DNA from 4 places in the Variovorax sp. OK605 genome. Region 4 is predicted to be linked to each of the others. Evidence: predicted binding sites of a transcription regulator. Region 4 holds the regulator's gene; each other region holds the start of a gene.
What was found. Region 4 encodes sigma-54, which starts transcription at its own class of promoters, with help from an activator protein. Its sites were predicted from a motif close to TGGCANGNAANCTGCTTT; they were not measured.

Region 1 (4,676 bases), on a different contig from region 4:
ACGAAAAGCGCGAAGACGAAACGAATGAAAAGGAGGGCGGTGCCTCAGGCCAGCGCGACCAGCACGCGGCCTTCGTGCACGCGCACGGCATGCGCGCGCACCGAGTGCTCGGGCGCCTCGATGCATTCGCCGTTGCGCAGGTCGAAGTGGTTCTTGTAGAGCGGCGAGGCCACCACGATGCGGTCGCCCAGGCTGCCGACCAGTCCGCGCGACAGCACGCTGGCCTTGGCCTTGGGGTCGACGTTGTCGATGGCGAACAGCGACTGTTCCTGGCCGACGCTGAAGATCGCCACGTGCACGCCGTCGACGAGGGCGCACACGCCGGTGTCGGGAAGGATGTCGGTGGCGGCGCACACCGGGGTCCACCGGATGTCTTGCGAGGCGATGGAGGTCATCGAGGTCATGGGGTTTCCTTGGGTGTTCGTTCAGTTCAGGCCATCGACACATCGGCGGCTTTGGCGCGCTCCTCGGTGCGCTCTTCGGTGCGCGCCGGGCGGATCTGGCCGCGCTCCTGCACGAACACGATGTGCTCGTCGGGCTTCTCGCTGTTGACGAAGGAGCGGAAGCGCTGGCGCGTGACGGGGTCGTTCACCGCGGTCTTCCATTCGCACTGGTAGGTGTCGACCACGCGCTGCATCTGGGTCTCGAGCTCGCCGCCCAGGCCCAGCGTGTCCTGCAGCAGCACGCCCTTGAGGTAGTCGAGGCCGCCTTCGAGGTTCTCGCGCCAGGTGCTGGTGCGCTGCAGGCGATCGGCCGTGCGCACGTAGAACATCAGGAAGCGGTCGATCAGGCGGATGAGCTCGGCCTTGGTGAGGTCGCTCGCGAGCAGCTCGGCGTGGCGCGGCTTCATGCCGCCGTTGCCGCACACGTACAGGTTCCAGCCCTTGTCGGTGGCGATGATGCCCACGTCCTTGCCCTGTGCCTCGGCGCATTCGCGGGTGCAGCCCGACACGCCGAACTTGATCTTGTGCGGCGCGCGCAGGCCCTTGTAGCGGTTCTCCAGCGCCACGGCCAGGCCCACGCTGTCGTCCACGCCGTAGCGGCACCAGGTCGAGCCGACGCAGCTCTTCACCGTGCGCAGCGACTTGCCGTAGGCATGGCCCGACTCGAAGCCGGCCGCGATCAGCTCTTCCCAGATGGCGGGCAACTGCTCCACGCGCGCGCCGAACATGTCCACGCGCGCGCCGCCGGTGATCTTGGTGTACAGGCCGTACTTCTTGGCCACCTGGCCCACGGCGATCAGCCCGTCGGGCGTGACCTCGCCGCCCGGCATGCGCGGCACCACCGAGTAGGTGCCGTCCTTCTGGATGTTGCCCAGGAAGTAGTCGTTGCTGTCCTGCAGGCCGGCCAGGTCTTTCTTGAGCACGAACTCGTTCCAGCACGACGCGAAGATGCTCGCGGCGGTGGGCTTGCAGATGTCGCAGCCCAGGCCCTTGCCGTGCTTGGCCAGCAGGGCGGCGAAGCTGCGGATCTCGCCCACGCGCACCAGGTGGTACAGCTCCTGGCGCGAGTAGGGGAAGTGCTCGCACAGGTGGTTGTCGACGGCCATGCCGCGCTTGGCCATTTCCATCTTCATCACCTGCGTGACCAGTTGCACGCAGCCGCCGCAGGTGGCGCCGGCCTTGGTGCAGGCCTTCATCTCGGCGCTGGTGCACACGCCCTGGCCCACGGCTTCGCAGATCTGGCCCTTGGTGACGTTGTTACACGAGCAGATCTGCGCGGTGTCGGGCAGCGCGTCCACGCCCAGGCCCGGCCTGGCCTTGCCGTCGCTGGACGGCAGGATCAGGAACTCGGGGTCGGCCGGCAGCGCGATGCCGTTGAGCGCCAGCTGCAGCAGCGTGCCGTACTCGGCGGCGTCGCCGACCAGCACCGCGCCCAGCAGCTGCTTGCCGTCCTCGCTGACGACGATCTTCTTGTAGACCTGCTTGCGCTCGTCGATGTACTGGTAGGCGCGCGACTTCGGCGTCTTGCCGTGCGCGTCGCCGATGCTGGCCACGTCCACGCCCATCAGCTTGAGCTTGGTGCTCATGTCGGCGCCGGTGAAGGCGGCGTCGTCCTGCCCGGCGATGTGCCTGGCGGCCACGCGGGCCATGTCGTAGCCTGGCGCGACGAGGCCGAAGGTCTGCTCGTTCCACGAGGCGCATTCGCCGATCGCGTAGATGTCGCGGTCGCTGGTGCGGCAGTGGCTGTCCACCGCCACGCCGCCGCGCGGGCCGACGGCCAGCACGCTCTGGCGCGCCAGTTCGTCGCGCGGGCGGATGCCGGCGGAGAACACGATCATGTCGGTCTCCAGGTGCGTGCCGTCGGCGAACACCATGCGGTGGCGGGCGGTGGCGCCGTCGGTGATCTCCACGGTGTTGCGCCCGGTGTGCACATGCAGGCCCAGGTCCTCGATGCTGTTGCGCAGCGCGCGGCCGCCGCCTTCGTCGACCTGCACGGCCATCAGGCGCGGCGCGAACTCCACCACGTGGGTTTCCAGGCCCATGTCGCGCAGCGCCTTGGCGCATTCCAGGCCCAGCAGGCCGCCGCCCACGACCACGCCGCTGCGCGACCTGGCGCCGCAGGCCTTCATGGCCTCGAGGTCCTCGATGGTGCGGTAGACGAAGCAGCCGGGGCGGTCGCGGCCCGGCACGGCGGGCACGAACGGGAAGGAGCCGGTGGCCAGCACCAGCTTGTCATAGGGGATCACCTCGCCGTCGGCGGTGGTGACGGTGTTGTTGCGCCGCTCGATGGCCGCGGCGCGGGCCGCCAGGCGCAGCGTGAAGCCGCTGCGCTCGAAGAAACCGGGCTCGACCAGCGACAGGTCTTCGGCCGTCTTGCCGGCGAAGAATTCGGACAGATGCACCCGGTCGTACGCCGGGCGGGGCTCTTCGCACAGCACGGTGACCTGTGCATTCGCGACGCCGAGCTCGTGGAGTTGCTCGAGGAACTTGTGGCCGACCATGCCGTGGCCGATGACTGCGATCTTCATTGGGGGTCCTGCACGCAACCGGTCCGGGAAGCCGTGGCCCGCTGAACGCTGTCTGTAGATGGACAGCTGCAGTGGAGCCCCCGCGACGGAACGGATGCGAAATTGGGTTGGAGCGGACGAACCGGCGGCGTGGGGCCATCGGCTCGCTCGAACCCCGCCGTCGTTAGCGGAGGCACTGTGACCCGCCATCAAGTCAGCGGGTCTACGCTCGTGTCCAGCAATATCCGTGCCGCCGCAAAAACCGCCTGAAAGCCGTGTCCGCGCCCGGTCGCGCACCGAAATCGCACCGCCGCCGGCACCGCGCGCACGGGCGTCGTGCGCCCTGGCCCGGCGCGCGTCTCTGCATTGGTGCGCCCGGCGAAGGGGCGTCAATCGGTGCCGAACGCGGGTGCGCGGGGCTTTTCCGTATGCTCAGGGGGCCTGCAACGCGGGGGCGACCGCCCCCACCATCTCCCCCTACAACCTGCCAACCTGCTGAACCAGCCATGTGCGGCTCCGAACTCCATTCCCTTCCCGACGGTGTCCAGCGCGTCTCGCGCGTGCTCCAGGACGCCGGCCATCCCCATTCGCCGCGCATGCTCGACGACGCCTGCCGCACCGCGCAGCAGGCGGCCGACGCGCTCGGCATCTCCGTCGGGCAGATCGCCAAGAGCATCATCTTTCGCCGCAAGAGCGACGAGGCGGCGGTGCTGGTCATCACCTCGGGTGACAAGCGCGTCGACGAGAAGAAGGTCGATGCGCTGGTCGGCAAGACCGGCCGCGCCGACGCCGACTTCGTGAAGTCGCGCACCGGCTTCACCATCGGCGGCGTGTCGCCCGTGGGGCACGTCACCAAGCCCGTGGTGCTGATCGACCGCGAGCTGTTCCGCTTCGAGGAGATCTGGGCCGCCGCGGGCCATCCGCATGCGGTGTTCCAGCTGCGCCCGCAAGACCTCGAGAAGCTCACCGGCGCGCCGGTGGCGGACGTGGTGTGAATTTCGACACCGCTGAAACACTGGCCGAACGCGCCGTGGCCGTGCAGGGCGCGGCCGACGCCGTGCCTTCGCCCTGCACCTCGGTGTGCCGCATGGACCGCCTGAGCGGCTTCTGCGAAGGCTGCCTGCGCACCATTCCCGAGATCGCGGGCTGGAGCAAGATGGAAGACGAGACGCGGCGCCACGTGTGGCGCGCGATAGAGTTGCGCGCACGTGCCGGCATCTGGCGCGTGCCTGGAGACACCCCCGCATGAAGCACATCGACTTCTACCTGGACTTCATCTCGCCCTACGCGCACCTCGCGTTCGAGCACCTGCCCGAGGCGCTCGAAGGCCTGAGCTACAGCGTGGCCTACAAGCCGGTGCTGCTGGGCGCGCTGCTCAAGCAGCACGGCCAGCTCGGCCCGGCGGAGATTCCGTCCAAGCGCAGCTGGACCTACCGCCACGTGCTGTGGCTGGGCCACACGCACGGCATTGCCATCGAGATGCCGGCCTCGCACCCCTACAACCCGCTCGCGCACCTGCGGCTCGCGCTGTCGACCGGCGACGACGGCACCGTCAGCCGCCTCGTGGCCGAGACCGTGTTCCGCCACGTGTGGCGCGGCGGCGAGGAAGCGGGCGACGCCACGCGCCTCGCCGCGCTCACCGCGCAGCTCGCGCCCCGGCGCGACGCCAACAGCGACGAGAGCAAGGCGCTGCTCAAGCGCAACACCGACGAGGCGCTGCAGCGGG
Region 2 (4,676 bases), on a different contig from region 4:
CGAGGTCTTGCTGCCGTGGTGAGGCACCAGCAGCAGGTCGGCGCGCAGCGCGCCGGGCACGCGCGCGACCAGCGCGGCCTCCTGCAGCCGCTCGATGTCGCCGGCCAGCAGCGCCGTCGCGCGGCCGTTGCCGATGCGCAGCACGCACGACACCGCGTTGGGCTTGGTGAGGTTGCGGTAGTCGGCATCGAACGGGTGGAGCACCTCGAAGTGCACGCCGTCCCAGCTCCAGCGCTGCCCCGCTTCGCAGCGCCGCGCCGGACGCACGGCCTGCAGCGGGTGCGTGGCCTCGATGGAGCTCAGCAGCGCGGCCTGCGGCTGCATCGCGAGCACGGCGGGCGCACCGCCGGTGTGGTCGGTGTCGCGGTGGCTCAGCACCAGCAGGTCGAGCCGCTCGCCGAGGGCACGCAGCAGCGGCACCAGCACGCGGTGGCCGGCGTCGCTCTCGAGGTTGTAGCGCGGGCCGGTGTCGTACAGCAGGCTGTGCGAAGCGGTGCGCACCAGCACGGCATTGCCCTGCCCGATGTCGGCCCCGAGCAGTTCGAACTCGCCCACCGCGGGCCGCGGCGGCTGCCACAGCAGCACCGGCAACAGCAGCGGCACGCCGAGCCCGCGCACCGACCACGGCAGCCGCATGGCGAGCAGCGCGCCACCCGCCACGCCGGAAGCCGCCATCCACCAGGGCGGCGCGGCCATCGACAGCGTGGCGTACGGCCAGGCCGCCAGCCATTGCAGCAGCACCGTCAGCCACTGCACGGCGCGCGCGGCCAGGTCCCACAGCGGCGCCACCGCCACCCCGAGCATGGCCAGCGGCGTGATGACCAGCGTGACCCACGGAATGGCGACGGCATTGGCCAGCAGGCCCACGAGCGAGACCTGCTGGAACAGCAGCAGGCTCAACGGCGTGATGGCAAGCGTGATGACCCATTGCTCGCGAAAGAACTGCCAGAGGCGCCACGATGCGCCGGACAGGCCCGACCTCTTCTCGCCCGGCACGGAGGCATCGGTGGCGAACAGCACGCCCACCGCCACGAAGCTGAGCCAGAACCCGGCCTGCATCAGCGCCCACGGGTCGGCCGCCACCACCACGGCCGCGGTCAGCAGCCACACGTGCGGCCACGGCCAGCGCCGGCCGGTGAGGCGCAGCAAGGCGACCGCCGCGAGCATCCATACCGTGCGCTGCGAGGGCACGCCCCAGCCGCTGAAGAGCGCGTAGAGCGCGGCCAGCAGCACGCCGCCGGCCAGCGCGGCCTGTTGCGCGGGCACGCGCAGCATGAGCCGCGTGCTGCGCCGCCAGAGCCACCCGACGACGTGGGTGGCGAGCCAGGCGAACATCGTGATGTGCAGACCGGATATCGACATCAGGTGGGCGACACCCGTGGCGCGGAACACGTCCCAGCCGGCGCGGTCGATGGCACCCTGGTCGCCGGTGACCAGCGCGGCGATCACGCCGGCCTGGTTGCGGTCGGGCACGCGCTGGAACACGGCGTCGCGCACGGCTTCCCGCGCGCGCTCGACGGGGTGCAGCCATGTCGTGGCGAGCAAGGCGGGAGGCGCGTCGCGTGCGCCGGTGCGCACGTAGCCGCTGGCATGCAGGCCCTGCTCCCACATCCACAGTTCGCTGTCGAAGCCATGCGGGTTGCGGTTGCCATGCGGCGCCTTGAGCCGCACGGTGAAGCGCCAGCGCTCGCCGGCGTGCGCGATGGTGACCAGGTCTTCGGCATACCAGCCGAGCGCGACGCGGTCGGGCACGACCGGCGGTGCGCCATCGGTACCGTTTTCCTGTTCCGCGGGGTCGGTCCATCGGGCCGATTCGACATCCAGGCGGAACCGCGCGCCGGATTCGTTGTGCTGCGGCATCTCGGCCACCACGCCGGTGACCTGCACGCTGCGCCCTTCGAGCGCGGGCTGCAGCGCACCCTGCACATAGGCCGTGGCGCGCCACCCCGCGAGCCCCGCGCCGGCCAGGGCGCCGCACACGAACGCCATGGCCATCCACCGCCGTGACAGTCGTCGCGGCCATGCCAGCCCCACGGCGGCCACGAGCAACAACAAGGCACAGGTCCAGGCCGGCCACAACACCGATTGCTGCAATTGCAAGGCCGCTCCCAACAGCGAACCACCCATCGCAGCGAAGGCCCCCGCGCCCCCCACGGCACCGCCGGACGCGCGCAACGGCGTCAACAAAGGACCTCGAGACCCATGATGCAAACCCTCCCCCAAGTCACGCTCAGTGGCGCGTTAATTGCTTGGCATCTGGGCTAGTATGCGTCTCATCAGAGACATCTTTTCGATGCAATCTCGCAGTACTGCACACAAAAACGCATGTCCATTCACGCCGCTCTCCACCACGTCACCCATTACAAGTACGACCGCCTGGTGCAGCTGGGCCCACAGGTCGTGCGCTTGCGGCCCGCGCCGCATTGCCGCAGCAACGTCATCTCGTACTCGCTGCGGGTCGAGCCGGCCGAGCACTTCGTCAACTGGATGCAGGACCCGTTCGCCAACTACCAGGCGCGGCTGGTGTTCCCCGAGAAGACGCGCGAGTTCAAGGTCACGGTCGACCTGGTGGTCGAGATGGCGGTCTACAACCCCTTCGACTTCTTCCTCGAGCCGCAGGCCGAGAACTTTCCGTTCAAGTACACCGCCTCGCAGGCCGAAGAGCTCGCGCCCTACCTCGTGGCCGACCCGGTCACGCCGCTGGTGGAGGCTTACCTCGACAAGGTCGACCGCAAGGAGCAGCGCACCATCGACTTCCTGGTCGGCCTCAACCAGCAGGTCCAGAAGGACGTCAACTACCTGATCCGCATGGAGCCCGGCGTGCAGACGCCGGAAGAAACGCTCACCAACGGCAGCGGCTCCTGCCGCGACTCGGGCTGGCTGCTGGTGCAGCTGCTGCGCCACATGGGGCTGGCCGCGCGCTTCGTCTCGGGCTACCTGATCCAGCTCACGCCCGACGTGAAATCGCTCGACGGCCCCAGCGGCACCACGGTCGACTTCACCGACCTGCACGCCTGGTGCGAGGTGTTCCTGCCGGGCGCCGGCTGGATCGGCCTGGATGCCACCTCGGGCCTGATGGCCGGCGAAGGCCACATTCCGCTCGCCTGCACGCCCACGCCCTCGAGCGCGGCGCCCATCGAAGGCGTGATGGACGAAGCCGAGGTCGAGTTCGGCCACGAGATGAAGGTCACGCGCATCTACGAATCGCCGCGCGTCACCAAGCCCTACACCGAAGAGCAATGGGCCGAAGTGCTGGCCCTGGGCGACGCGGTCGACGCGCGCCTGAAGGCCGGCGACGTGCGCCTCACCATGGGCGGCGAACCGACCTACGTGGCCACCAGCGACCGCGACGCGGCCGAATGGAACACCGACGCGCTCGGCCCCACCAAGCGCGGCTACGCCACCGAGCTGGTCCAGAAGCTGCGCGCCGAATACGGCAACGGCGGCTTCCTGCACTTCGGCCAGGGCAAGTGGTACCCGGGCGAGCAGCTGCCGCGCTGGGCGCTGTCGATCTTCTGGCGCGCCGACGGCCAGACGCTGTGGCACGACCCCGCGCTGTTTGCCGACGAGCGCTTCCCCACGCACTACACGAGCGAGGACGCGCGCCGCTTCACCACGCTGCTGGCGCACAAGCTCGGCCTGACCGAGCGCTACATGCAGCCTGGCTACGAGGACATCTACTACTACCTCTGGCGCGAACGCCGCCTGCCGGTGAACGTCGACCCCTTCGAATCGAAGCTCGACGACGAACTCGAACGCGTGCGCCTGCGCCGCGTGTTCACGCAGAAGCTCGACGCGGTGATCGGCTACATGCTGCCCATCGAGCCCGGCAATGCGAACCGCGACGCGCCGCCGCTCGAAGGCCCGGCCTGGAAGACCGGCCCCTGGTTCCTGCGCGACGACCGCCTGTACCTGATTCCGGGCGACTCGCCCATGGGCTACCGCCTGCCGCTCGACTCCCAGCCGTGGGCCAGCAAGGGCGACTACCCCTACCTGATCGAACGCGACCCGACCGCGCCGCGCGGCGCGCTGCCGACCTCGGCGGACTACCGCGCGCGCTATGCCGTGGGTGCGGGCGCGGGCGGCGCGAACGGTGCGGGCGCCGGCGGCCTGGGCGACGTGCCCTACGCCTTCGGCACGCCGCCGGTGGTGCCTGCGTCGCTGCGCATGCAGGTGCCGGGCAGCGCCGCGAATGCGGCCGACCCGTCGGCGTCGGATGCGTCCGATGCGTCTCGTGCATCGGATGCTTCCGATGCCGCCTCCCCGGCCACGCGCCAGCCGTTGCGCGGCGAATCGGCCCACTGGGTCACGCGCACCGCGCTGTGCGTCGAAGTGCGCGACCCGCGCCGCGCCAACGGCCCGGCCGCCGAGAAGGTCGGCAGCGCCTCGGGCGTGCTCTACATCTTCATGCCGCCGCTCGCGCGCCTGGAGGACTACCTCGACCTGGTCGCCGCCATCGAAGCCACCGCGCGCGACCTGGGCGTGCGCATCGTGATGGAAGGCTACCCGCCGCCGCGCGACCCGCGCCTGAAGATGCTGGCCGTCACGCCCGACCCGGGCGTGATCGAAGTCAACATCCATCCGGCCCACAACTGGAAGGAACTGGTCGCGCACACCGAGTTCCTCTACAACGCCGCGTTCGAAACCCGCCTGTCGGCCGAGAAGTTCATGACCGA
Region 3 (4,676 bases), on a different contig from region 4:
GGTCGAACCCGGCGGCGACGGCCGCGTGCGCGAGTACGGGCGCGGCTTCTGGGCGCAGCAGTGGCTCGGCCTGAAGCGAATGGTCGGTCGCGGCTGAGGGGCTCCGGCCCCTGACAGCCTCGCCCGAGGCGTTATCCTCGCTGCCTCATGCGCCTGCTCCTCGACTCCTTCTGGCGCGCGGTCGCGTATTGCATGCTGCCGCGCGTGATCGTGCTGTCGCTCCTGCCGTTGGGCCTGATGGTGGTGCTGGCCGCCGGGCTCGGGTACTTCTTCTGGGATGGCGCGGTGGCCTGGACGCACGGCGCACTCGACGCCTGGCCGCTGCTCTCGAGCTTCTGGGCCTGGATCGGCCGGCTGTTCTCCGGCGATATCACCGGCGTGCTCGCGCCGATGGTCGTGGTGCTGGCGGCCACGCCGCTGATCGTGGTGATCTGCCTGCTCATCGTGGCCGGCTTCATGGCGCCGGCGCTCACCAAGCTGGTGGCCGAACGGCGCTTTCCCTCGCTCGAGCAGAAGAAGGGCGCCTCTTTCTTCGGCAGTGTGATGCGCTCGCTCGGCGTCACCGTGCTGGCACTGGTTGCGCTGGTGGTGTCGATGCCGCTGTGGCTCATTCCGCCGCTGGTGCTCATTCTTCCGCCGCTGATCTGGGGCTGGCTCACCTACCGCGTGATGAGCTTCGACGCGCTGGCCGAGCACGCCAACCCCGAGGAGCGCGCCGCGCTGATTCGCGCGCACCGCGTGCCGCTCTTGTGCGTCGGCGTGCTGTGCGGCTACCTGGGCGCCGCGCCGAGCATCGTCTGGGCGTCGGGGTTGCTGTTTGCCGCCGCCTTCTTCGTGCTGGTGCCGATCGCCATCTGGATCTACACACTGGTCTTCGCCTTCTCGGCGCTCTGGTTCGCCCACTACTGCCTCGACGCGCTCGCGCAACTGCGCGCGCAGCGCGCGGCGGCCGCGGCGTCGGGCGCGACCGGCATGCCGGCCCTGGAGGCCGCGCAGACCGCGCAAGCCAACCGGGCCGCTCTTTCTCAATGGGGTTCACCATGACACGCGCATTCGGTCTCATCGTCGTCGGCGACGAGATTCTTTCCGGCAAGCGGGCCGACAAGCACATGGCCAAGGTCATCGAGCTGCTCGCCGCGCGCGGCCTGCAGCTGAGCTGGGCCGAGTACGTCGGCGACGAGCCGGCGCGCATCACCGCCGCGCTCGCCCGCGCCTTCGCCTCGGGCGACATCGTCTTCTCGACCGGCGGCATCGGCGCCACGCCCGACGACCATACCCGCCAGTGCGCGGCCAAGGCGCTGGGCGTGCCACTCGCGCTGCACCCCGAGGCCGAGCTGCTGATCCGCGAGCGCATGCAGGACACGGCGCGCGAGCAGGGCGTGCCCTACGAGCCCGACCGGTCGGACAACGTGCACCGGCTCAACATGGGCGTGTTTCCGCAGGGCGCCGCGCTCATCCACAACCCGTACAACAAGATCCCCGGCTTCAGCGTCGGCGACGTGCATTTCGTGCCGGGTTTCCCGGTCATGGCCTGGCCGATGGTCGAGTCCGTGCTCGACGGCCGCTACGCCGATCTTTTCACCCGAAACGCGGTCGCCGAGAAGTCCGTGATCGTTTTCGGTGCCATGGAGGCCACCCTGACCCCGCTGATGCAGGCCATCGAAGACCAGCACGCCGGCATCAAGGTGTTCAGCCTGCCGAGCGTCGATCACCCCGAATATGGCCGTCATATCGAGCTGGGCGTGAAGGGCGACCCCGGCCGGCTCGATGCGGCCTATGCGCAGCTGATCGAAGGCCTGCACGGTTTCGATGCGAAGCTTGGCCCTGAATTGGTGCGTTAATTTCAATCGCACCAAAATAGGGAATTACTGCCTTTATTTGGGGTTTGCAGTGTTCACCAAAGCCTCATCGCCTGAGGTGACAATGGCACAGAAACTGCATCCCTCGTCCCCGTATTCCTAACCACCATCCAACTCAGGAGAAACTGATGGCAAAGACCGTCGCCGATGTACTCAAGCTCGTCAAGGAAAACGAGGTCAAGTTCGTCGACTTCCGCTTCACCGACACCCGCGGCAAAGAGCAGCACGTGACCGTGCCCGTGTCTCATTTCGATGAAGACAAATTCACCTCGGGCCACGCATTCGACGGCTCGTCCATCGCCGGCTGGAAGGGGATCGAAGCTTCGGACATGCAGCTCATGCCCGACCCGAATACCGCGAACATCGATCCGTTCTTCGAAGAGACGACGATGATCCTGACCTGCGACGTCATCGACCCCGCCGACGGCAAGGCCTACGAGCGCGACCCGCGTTCGCTCGCCAAGCGCGCGGAAGCCTACATGAAGGCTTCGGGCCTGGGCGACACCGCTTTCTTCGGTCCGGAACCCGAATTCTTCGTGTTCGACGGCGTTCGCTGGAAGAACGACATGTCGGGCTGCTTCGTGAAGATCGACTCCGAAGAAGCCTCGTGGAACACCGACAAGGAATACGAACACGGCAACACCGGCCATCGTCCGGCGGTCAAGGGCGGCTACTTCCCGGTTCCTCCGGTCGACAGCTTCCAGGACATGCGTTCGGAAATGTGCCTGGTGCTCGAATCGCTCGGCATCCCGGTCGAAGTGCATCACCATGAAGTGGCCAACGCCGGCCAGATGGAACTCGGCACCAAGTTCAGCACGCTGGTCCAGCGCGCCGACTGGGTCCAGTTGCAGAAGTACGTGATCCACAACGTGGCCCACGCCTACGGCAAGACCGCCACCTTCATGCCCAAGCCCATCGTCGGCGACAACGGCTCCGGCATGCACGTGCACCAGTCGGTCTGGAAGGACGGCAAGAACCTGTTCGCAGGCGACGGCTACGCCGGCCTGAGCGACTTCGCTCTGCACTACATCGGCGGCATCATCAAGCACGCACGTGCCCTGAACGCCATCACGAACCCCGGCACCAACAGCTACAAGCGCCTGGTCCCCGGCTTCGAAGCCCCGGTGAAGCTGGCCTACTCGGCCAAGAACCGCTCGGCCTCGATCCGCATTCCGTTCGTGGCCAACCCCAAGGGCCGCCGCGTCGAAGCGCGCTTCCCCGATCCGCTGATGAACCCGTACCTGGGCTTCGCCGCGCTGCTGATGGCCGGCCTCGACGGCGTGGAAAACAAGATCCATCCGGGCGAAGCCGCCAGCAAGGACCTGTACCACCTGCCGCCGGAAGAAGACGCGCTGATCCCGACCGTGTGCCACAGCCTCGACCAGGCCCTGGAATACCTGGACAAGGACCGTGCGTTCCTGACCAAGGGCGGCGTGTTCACCGATGCCTACATCGACGCGTACATCGAACTGAAGATGCAGGAAGTCACGCGCTTCCGCATGGCGACGCACCCCGTCGAGTTCGACATGTACTACTCGCTGTAATCGCCACGGCGACGCAGCCATTCCCCTCGGCCTTCCGAGGGGATGTAAGTCGAAAGGACGGCCTCGGCCGTCCTTTTTCATGGGGGCGGAACATCTTGTCACCAGTGGCGTCGAATTGCACGAAAATGCGCCTTTGTCGCGCCATCCACCCGATACACATGAAGACTGCTTCTCTCATTTTCCTGGCCGCATCCCTGATCGCGCTGCCGGCGCTCGCGCAAGAACGCGTCTGGCGCTGCGGCAACGAATACACCAACAACGCCTCCGTGGCCCAGCAAAAGGGCTGCAAGCTGCTCGAAGGCGGCAACGTGACGGTCGTGCAAGGCACCAAGCCTTCGGGCGGCGGCTCCGCATCGTCGTCGGGCTCTTCCGCGGCGCGTGCGCCGGCCGGCAGCCCGCGCGTCGAAGGCGTCGACCAGCGTGCCCGCGACGGCGAGGCGCGCTCGGTGCTCGAGTCCGAGCTCAAGAAGGCCGAGTCGCGCCAGGCCGAGCTGCAGAAGGAATACAACAACGGCGAGCCCGAGAAGCAGGGCAGCGAAGGCAAGAACTACCAGAAGTACCTGGACCGTGTTGCCGAAATGAAGGCCGAGCTGGCGCGCAACGAGAGCGACATCGCCGGCATCCGCCGCGAAATCGGCCGCCTGCCCGTCAAGCAGCCCCAATAACATGGTGTTCGGGAAGAAGGCGAACGGCGCCAACCTGCGCTTCCAGTCCTTCGACCTGCTGTCCACGCTGATCGCGGTGGTCAACAGCGACGGCTCCGTGCTGTTTGCCAATGCAGGTCTCGAAGACGCACTGGGCACCTCGCGGCGCACGCTCGAGGGTTCCCAGTTCGGCGCATGTTTCCATGAGCCGCAGGTGCTGCGCACGGCCCTCGATGGCGCCAGCAGCAACGACTTTGCAACGCTGCGCTACGAGGCCTTTTTGCGCCGCGTGAACCACGAGCTGATGCCGGTGCAGGTGACGCTGGCGCACGGCGACAAGAAGGGCGAACTCATCATCGAGATGTCGCCGCTGGAGCAGCAGGTGCGCCAGGACCGCGAGGAGCGCCTCATCGACCAGGCGCAGGCCAACAAGGAACTCATCCGCAACCTCGCGCACGAGATCAAGAACCCGCTGGGCGGCATCCGCGGCGCGGCGCAGTTGCTTCAGATGGAGGTCGAGTCGCGCGACCTCATCGAATACACCCAGGTCATCATCCACGAGGCCGACCGGCTGCAGACGCTGGTCGACCGGCTGCTGGCGCCGCACCGGCGCCCGCACGTGGTGGGCG
Region 4 (4,676 bases):
CCAGTTTCGTGATGGTCGCCCGCACGGCGGTGGCCTCGCGCACCGAGGGGCTGGCAGCCGCGCTGGGCATGGGCGCGGGCGGGCTGGTCTTTGCGATCGCCGCGCTGGCCGGCCTGCAGGCGGCATTCCTGGCGGTACCCGGGCTGTACCTGGCGATCAAGGGATTCGGCGGTGCCTACCTGGTGTACCTGGGGGTACGCATCTGGCGCGGCGCCCGCCAGCCGCTGCCGGTGGCGCAGGAAGCAGGTAACCCGCGCGCCGGCCAGGGCCGCGGCGGGCGTACCTTCCGTACCTTTCTTTTCGGCTTGGCCACCCAGGTCAGCAACCCGAAGACGGCGGTGGTCTACGCCAGCATCTTTGCCGCCTTCCTGCCGCACGACGTGCCGCTCGCCTTGGCATTGGCGGTGCCGGCCGTCATCTTCTGCATCGAGACCGGCTGGTACACCGTGGTGGCGCTGGCCCTGTCGTCGGCGGCGCCGCGCTCGGCCTACCTGCACTACAAGGTCTGGATCGACCGCGTGGCCGGCGGCGTGATGGGGCTGCTGGGCGTCCGGCTGGTGTGGTCGGCGGTTCGCGGCAACTAGCGCCGGCCCGGACCGCGCAGCCTAGAGCAGGCTCTCCGGCGTCAGCGGCGCCAGGATCTCGAGCATGGTGCGGTCCCAGAAGCCCGAGTCGGGCTCCTCGGTCAGCACGGTGAGCTTGCCGGCCTCCTCGCTGGTCCATTCGATGCGCGACTCGTTGCTGCCCTCGGCAAAGCGCAGCCGGTAGGCGCCCTGCTGCTTGAGCACGTCGAGCAGCTTGAGCATCTGCTGCGCCATTTCGGGGCTGTGGATGATCAGGCCGATCTCGGTATTGGCCGACTCCGAGCGCGGATCGAAATTCATCGACCCCACGAACAGCGTGCGCCGGTCGATCACCGCCGACTTGGCGTGCAGCCGGCCCACCGAGGTGCCGAACAGCCCCAGCCGCACGCTGCGCCGGGTGCGCGTGGAGCTCAGCTCGTACAGGTCGGCGCCCAGCTTGAGCATGTCCGGGCGGTAGCGCCGGTAGGCGGTGTGCACCAGCGGCTCGTCGGTGGCGGCCAGCGAATTGGTGACCACGCTGATCTTCACGTCGCGCCGGCGGATCTCGCGCATCACTTCCAGCCCCGTGGCGCCCGGGATCAGGTACGGCGAGACGATGGTCACCTCGGCGCGCGCACGGCGCATCTGCTCGACCACGTTGTAGCGCACGCTGTCCACGTCCAGCAGCGGCACGCCGCCGTACGAGGCGGTCTTGCCGATCACGCGGTCGGGCGAATCGGCGTAGGCCTCGGCCAGGGTCCAGATCAGGTTGAGCTTGCCGCTGTCCAGGTCGTCGGCCATCGGGCTGTAGCCCAGCAGGTCGTTGGGCGCGGGCGGCGGCGGGGGTGGCGTGGTGCCGGGCGCGGTGGCGGCCTCGAAGCGGCGCTGCAGCTCCTCGCGCGACAGGTCGCTGGCCACGACCGACGCCACCGGCCGCACGTAGACGCTGTTCCAGTACTGGTCGAACAGGCTGCCCAGCCGCGGCATCAGCGCGCCGGTGACGAAGGTGTCCAGGTCGAGGAAGTTCTCGCCCGCGGTGCGCCGGAAGTACTGGTTGCCGATGTTGCGTCCGCCCGCCACCGCCATCGCGCCGTCGGCGATGAACAGCTTGTTGTGCATGCGCCGGTTCACGCGGCTGAAGTCGAACAGCGACGCGGTGAAGCGCTTCAGGATGCTGCCGCGTCCGGCCGGGAACGGGTTGAACAGGCGCAGCTCCACGTTGGGCGTGGCGGCGAAGCCGCGCAGCAGCTCGTCCTCGCCCGAGGTGTAGAGGTCGTCCATGAGCAGCCGCACGCGCACGCCGCGCAGCGCGGCGTCGCGCAGGGTGCGCAGCAGGTAGCGGCCGGTCTCGTCGTTCTCGATCTGGTAGTACTGCACGTCGAGCGTGCGCTGCGCGCGGCGGGCCAGCTGGATGCGGGTGTCGAAGGCGAAGTCGCCGCCGGGCATCAGGCGAAAGCCGCTCAGGTCGGGGTCGGGCTGGGCAGCCAGCGCGATCTTGCCCAGCGCGGTGTCGGCCGACGCGGCCATGGCCTTGGTGGGCGGGCGCGGGGCCTCGTCGGGCAAGGTGGCGCAGCCGGAAAAAAACAGCACGGCAAGCAAAGCCGACATCCAATGCCCCCAGCGCGACATCGGGCGACGGCTCATCGGCGGCTTTCTACAGCGCCTTGCGCAGGTTGGCGGGGGCGATGCGCAGCGCTTCGCGGTACTTGGCCACGGTGCGGCGCGCGCACTCGATGCCCTGCTCCTTCAGCATCTCGGAGATCTGGCTGTCCGACAGCGGCTTCTTGATGCTCTCGGAGCTCACGAACTGCTTGATCAGCGCGCGCACCGCGGTGCTCGACGCGTTGCCGCCGGTCTCGGTGCCCAGCGCCGAGCCGAAGAAGTACTTGAGCTCGACCGTGCCGTACGGCGTGGACATGTACTTGGCGGTGGTCACGCGCGAGATGGTCGACTCGTGCAGGCCCAGCTCGTCGGCGATCTCGCGCAGCACCAGCGGGCGCATGGCGAGCTCGCCGTGCACGAAGTAGCTCTTCTGCCGCTCGACGATGGCGTTGCTCACGCGCAGGATGGTGTCGAAGCGCTGCTGGATGTTCTTGATGAACCAGCGCGCCTCCTGCAGCCGCTGCGACAGCGCCTGGCTGCCCTCGCCCTTGTGCGCTTTGAGCGCGCCGGCGTAGATGTCGTGCACGCGCAGGCGCGGCATGACCTCGGGGTTCAGCATGACGCGGAACTTGATGTTGGTGCCGCGGCCCGTCTTGGTGACGATCACGTCGGGAATGACGATGTTGCGCTCGACGTCCACGAAGCGCCGGCCTGGCTTGGGCTCCAGGCGCGCGATGATCTGCAGCGCCGAGCGCACCAGCTCCTCGTTGGTGCGGGTGAGCGTGGCCAGCCGCTTGAAGTCGCGCCGCGCGAGCAGCTCCATCGGCAGCTTGCAGATGGCGATGGCGGTCTTGCGGACCAGCGCTTGGTCGTCGCTCTCGTCCTCGCTGGCCAGCGCGCGCAGCTGGATGCTCAGGCATTCGCCCAGGTCGCGCGCGCCGACGCCGGCGGGCTCCAGGCTCTGCAGCAGGCCCAGCGCCACCTGGAAGTGGTGCACGAGGTCGTCGAACTGGTCGTTGTCGTCGCCGGCCAGGCCCGAGGCCAGCGCGGGCAGCGAGTCTTCGAGGTAGCCGTCGTCGTTGAGCGATTCGATCAGGAAGCGCAGCGCGGCGTTGTCGTTCTCGTTCAGCCGCAGGCTCAGCGCCTGGCGGTGCAGGAACGACTGCAGCGACTCCTGGCTGCGCGCGAGCTCGGTGGCGTCGGCGCGTTCGTCGTCGCCCAGGTTGTTCTGGCGCGCGGGCGCGTCGCTGCCCCACTCGCTGTCGTCGGGCGCCGCCATGTCGACGGTGCCGTCGCCTTCCCAGTCGGGCTCGCGCTCGGTGATTTCGGCGGCCGGGCCGTCGGACTCCGTGCTGCTGGTGCTGGTTTCCGTGGACGTGCTGGAGGTGCTTGCGGATGGAGTGAAGTCGCCCTCGCCGCCATCGGCGCTGTCGCCTGCGTCATCGCGCGGCACCGGCGCATCGGCCGTGTCGAGCCCGAACTCCTCGCGCGCCGCCTCTTCCGCGGTGCGCTCCAGGAACGGGTTCTCGTCCAGCATCTGCTCCACCTCCTGGCTCAGTTCGAGCGTGGAGAGTTGCAGCAGCCGAATGGACTGCTGGAGCTGGGGCGTCAGCGCAAGATGCTGCGAGACGCGAAGGGACAGCCCTTGCTTCATGGAGAACCCGACCCTCCCTTACATCCGGAAGTGCTCGCCGAGGTACACCCTGCGTACTTCGGCGTTGTCGACGATCTCCGAAGGCGTGCCTTGTGCCAGCACGTGCCCGTCGCTGATGATGAACGCGTGGTCGCAGATGCCCAGCGTCTCACGCACGTTGTGGTCGGTGATGAGCACGCCGATGCCACGTTCCTTCAGGAAACTGATGATCCGCTGGATCTCGATCACCGCGATCGGGTCGATACCGGCAAAGGGCTCGTCCAGCAGGATGAAGCGCGGCTGGGTGGCCAGCGCGCGCGCGATCTCGACGCGGCGGCGCTCGCCGCCCGACAGCGCCAGCGCGGGCGAATCGCGCAGATGGTCCACGCGCAGGTCGGCCAGCAGCTCGGACAGGCGCTCTTCGATGTGCTGCTTGGACAGCGCCGCCATCTTGCCGTTGGCGTCGGGCTCCTGCTGCAGCTCGAGCACGGCGCGCACGTTTTCCTCGACCGTGAGCTTGCGGAAGATCGAGGCTTCCTGCGGCAGGTAGCTCAGGCCCATGCGGGCGCGGCGGTGGATCGGCATGTGGGCGATCGGCTCGCCGTCGATGGTGATGTCGCCCGCGTCGGCACGCACCAGCCCGACGATCATGTAGAACGAAGTGGTCTTGCCCGCGCCGTTCGGCCCGAGCAGCCCGACGACTTCGCCCTTCTGCACGTCGAGAGAGACGTCCTTCACGACCGTGCGGCTGCCGTAGCTCTTCTTCAGGCCGCGCGCGACCAGGCGGCTGCCCGGCGTGCCGTTGGCGTCCTGCGTTCCAGCGGTTTCGATCACTTGCGGGTTTCTCCCTCGTCACTGAGCGTGGTGCTCGGGCGCAG

Region 1: a site for sigma-54 is predicted at 3,186-3,203, ahead of nirB (nitrite reductase large subunit NirB). Genes of this name have one in related genera too.
Region 2: a site for sigma-54 is predicted at 2,235-2,252, ahead of BM013_RS38185 (transglutaminase family protein). Genes of this name have one in related genera too.
Region 3: a site for sigma-54 is predicted at 1,925-1,942, ahead of glnA (type I glutamate--ammonia ligase). Genes of this name have one in related genera too.

What each region holds. Positions count from the first base shown of each region.
Region 1 is NZ_FOWL01000010.1:225,599-230,274, reverse strand. Features, by position in the region: gene nirD (nitrite reductase small subunit NirD) at 45-404, opposite strand; gene nirB (nitrite reductase large subunit NirB) at 431-2,971, opposite strand; gene BM013_RS25925 (YbaK/EbsC family protein) at 3,457-3,945, shown strand; gene BM013_RS25920 (DUF1289 domain-containing protein) at 3,942-4,199, shown strand; gene BM013_RS25915 (2-hydroxychromene-2-carboxylate isomerase) at 4,196-4,676, shown strand, end outside.
Region 2 is NZ_FOWL01000027.1:45,923-50,598, forward strand. Features, by position in the region: gene BM013_RS38180 (DNA internalization-related competence protein ComEC/Rec2) at 1-2,127, opposite strand, end outside; gene BM013_RS38185 (transglutaminase family protein) at 2,326-4,676, shown strand, end outside.
Region 3 is NZ_FOWL01000002.1:592,796-597,471, forward strand. Features, by position in the region: gene BM013_RS07150 (sterol desaturase family protein) at 1-97, shown strand, start outside; gene BM013_RS07155 (EI24 domain-containing protein) at 148-1,044, shown strand; gene BM013_RS07160 (competence/damage-inducible protein A) at 1,041-1,841, shown strand; gene glnA (type I glutamate--ammonia ligase) at 1,988-3,403, shown strand; gene BM013_RS07170 (hypothetical protein) at 3,562-4,068, shown strand; gene glnL (nitrogen regulation protein NR(II)) at 4,070-4,676, shown strand, end outside.
Region 4 is NZ_FOWL01000004.1:158,574-163,249, forward strand. Features, by position in the region: gene BM013_RS12270 (LysE family translocator) at 1-584, shown strand, start outside; gene BM013_RS12275 (phospholipase D family protein) at 606-2,207, opposite strand; gene rpoN (RNA polymerase factor sigma-54) at 2,218-3,819, opposite strand; gene lptB (LPS export ABC transporter ATP-binding protein) at 3,838-4,632, opposite strand; gene lptA (lipopolysaccharide transport periplasmic protein LptA) at 4,629-4,676, opposite strand, start outside.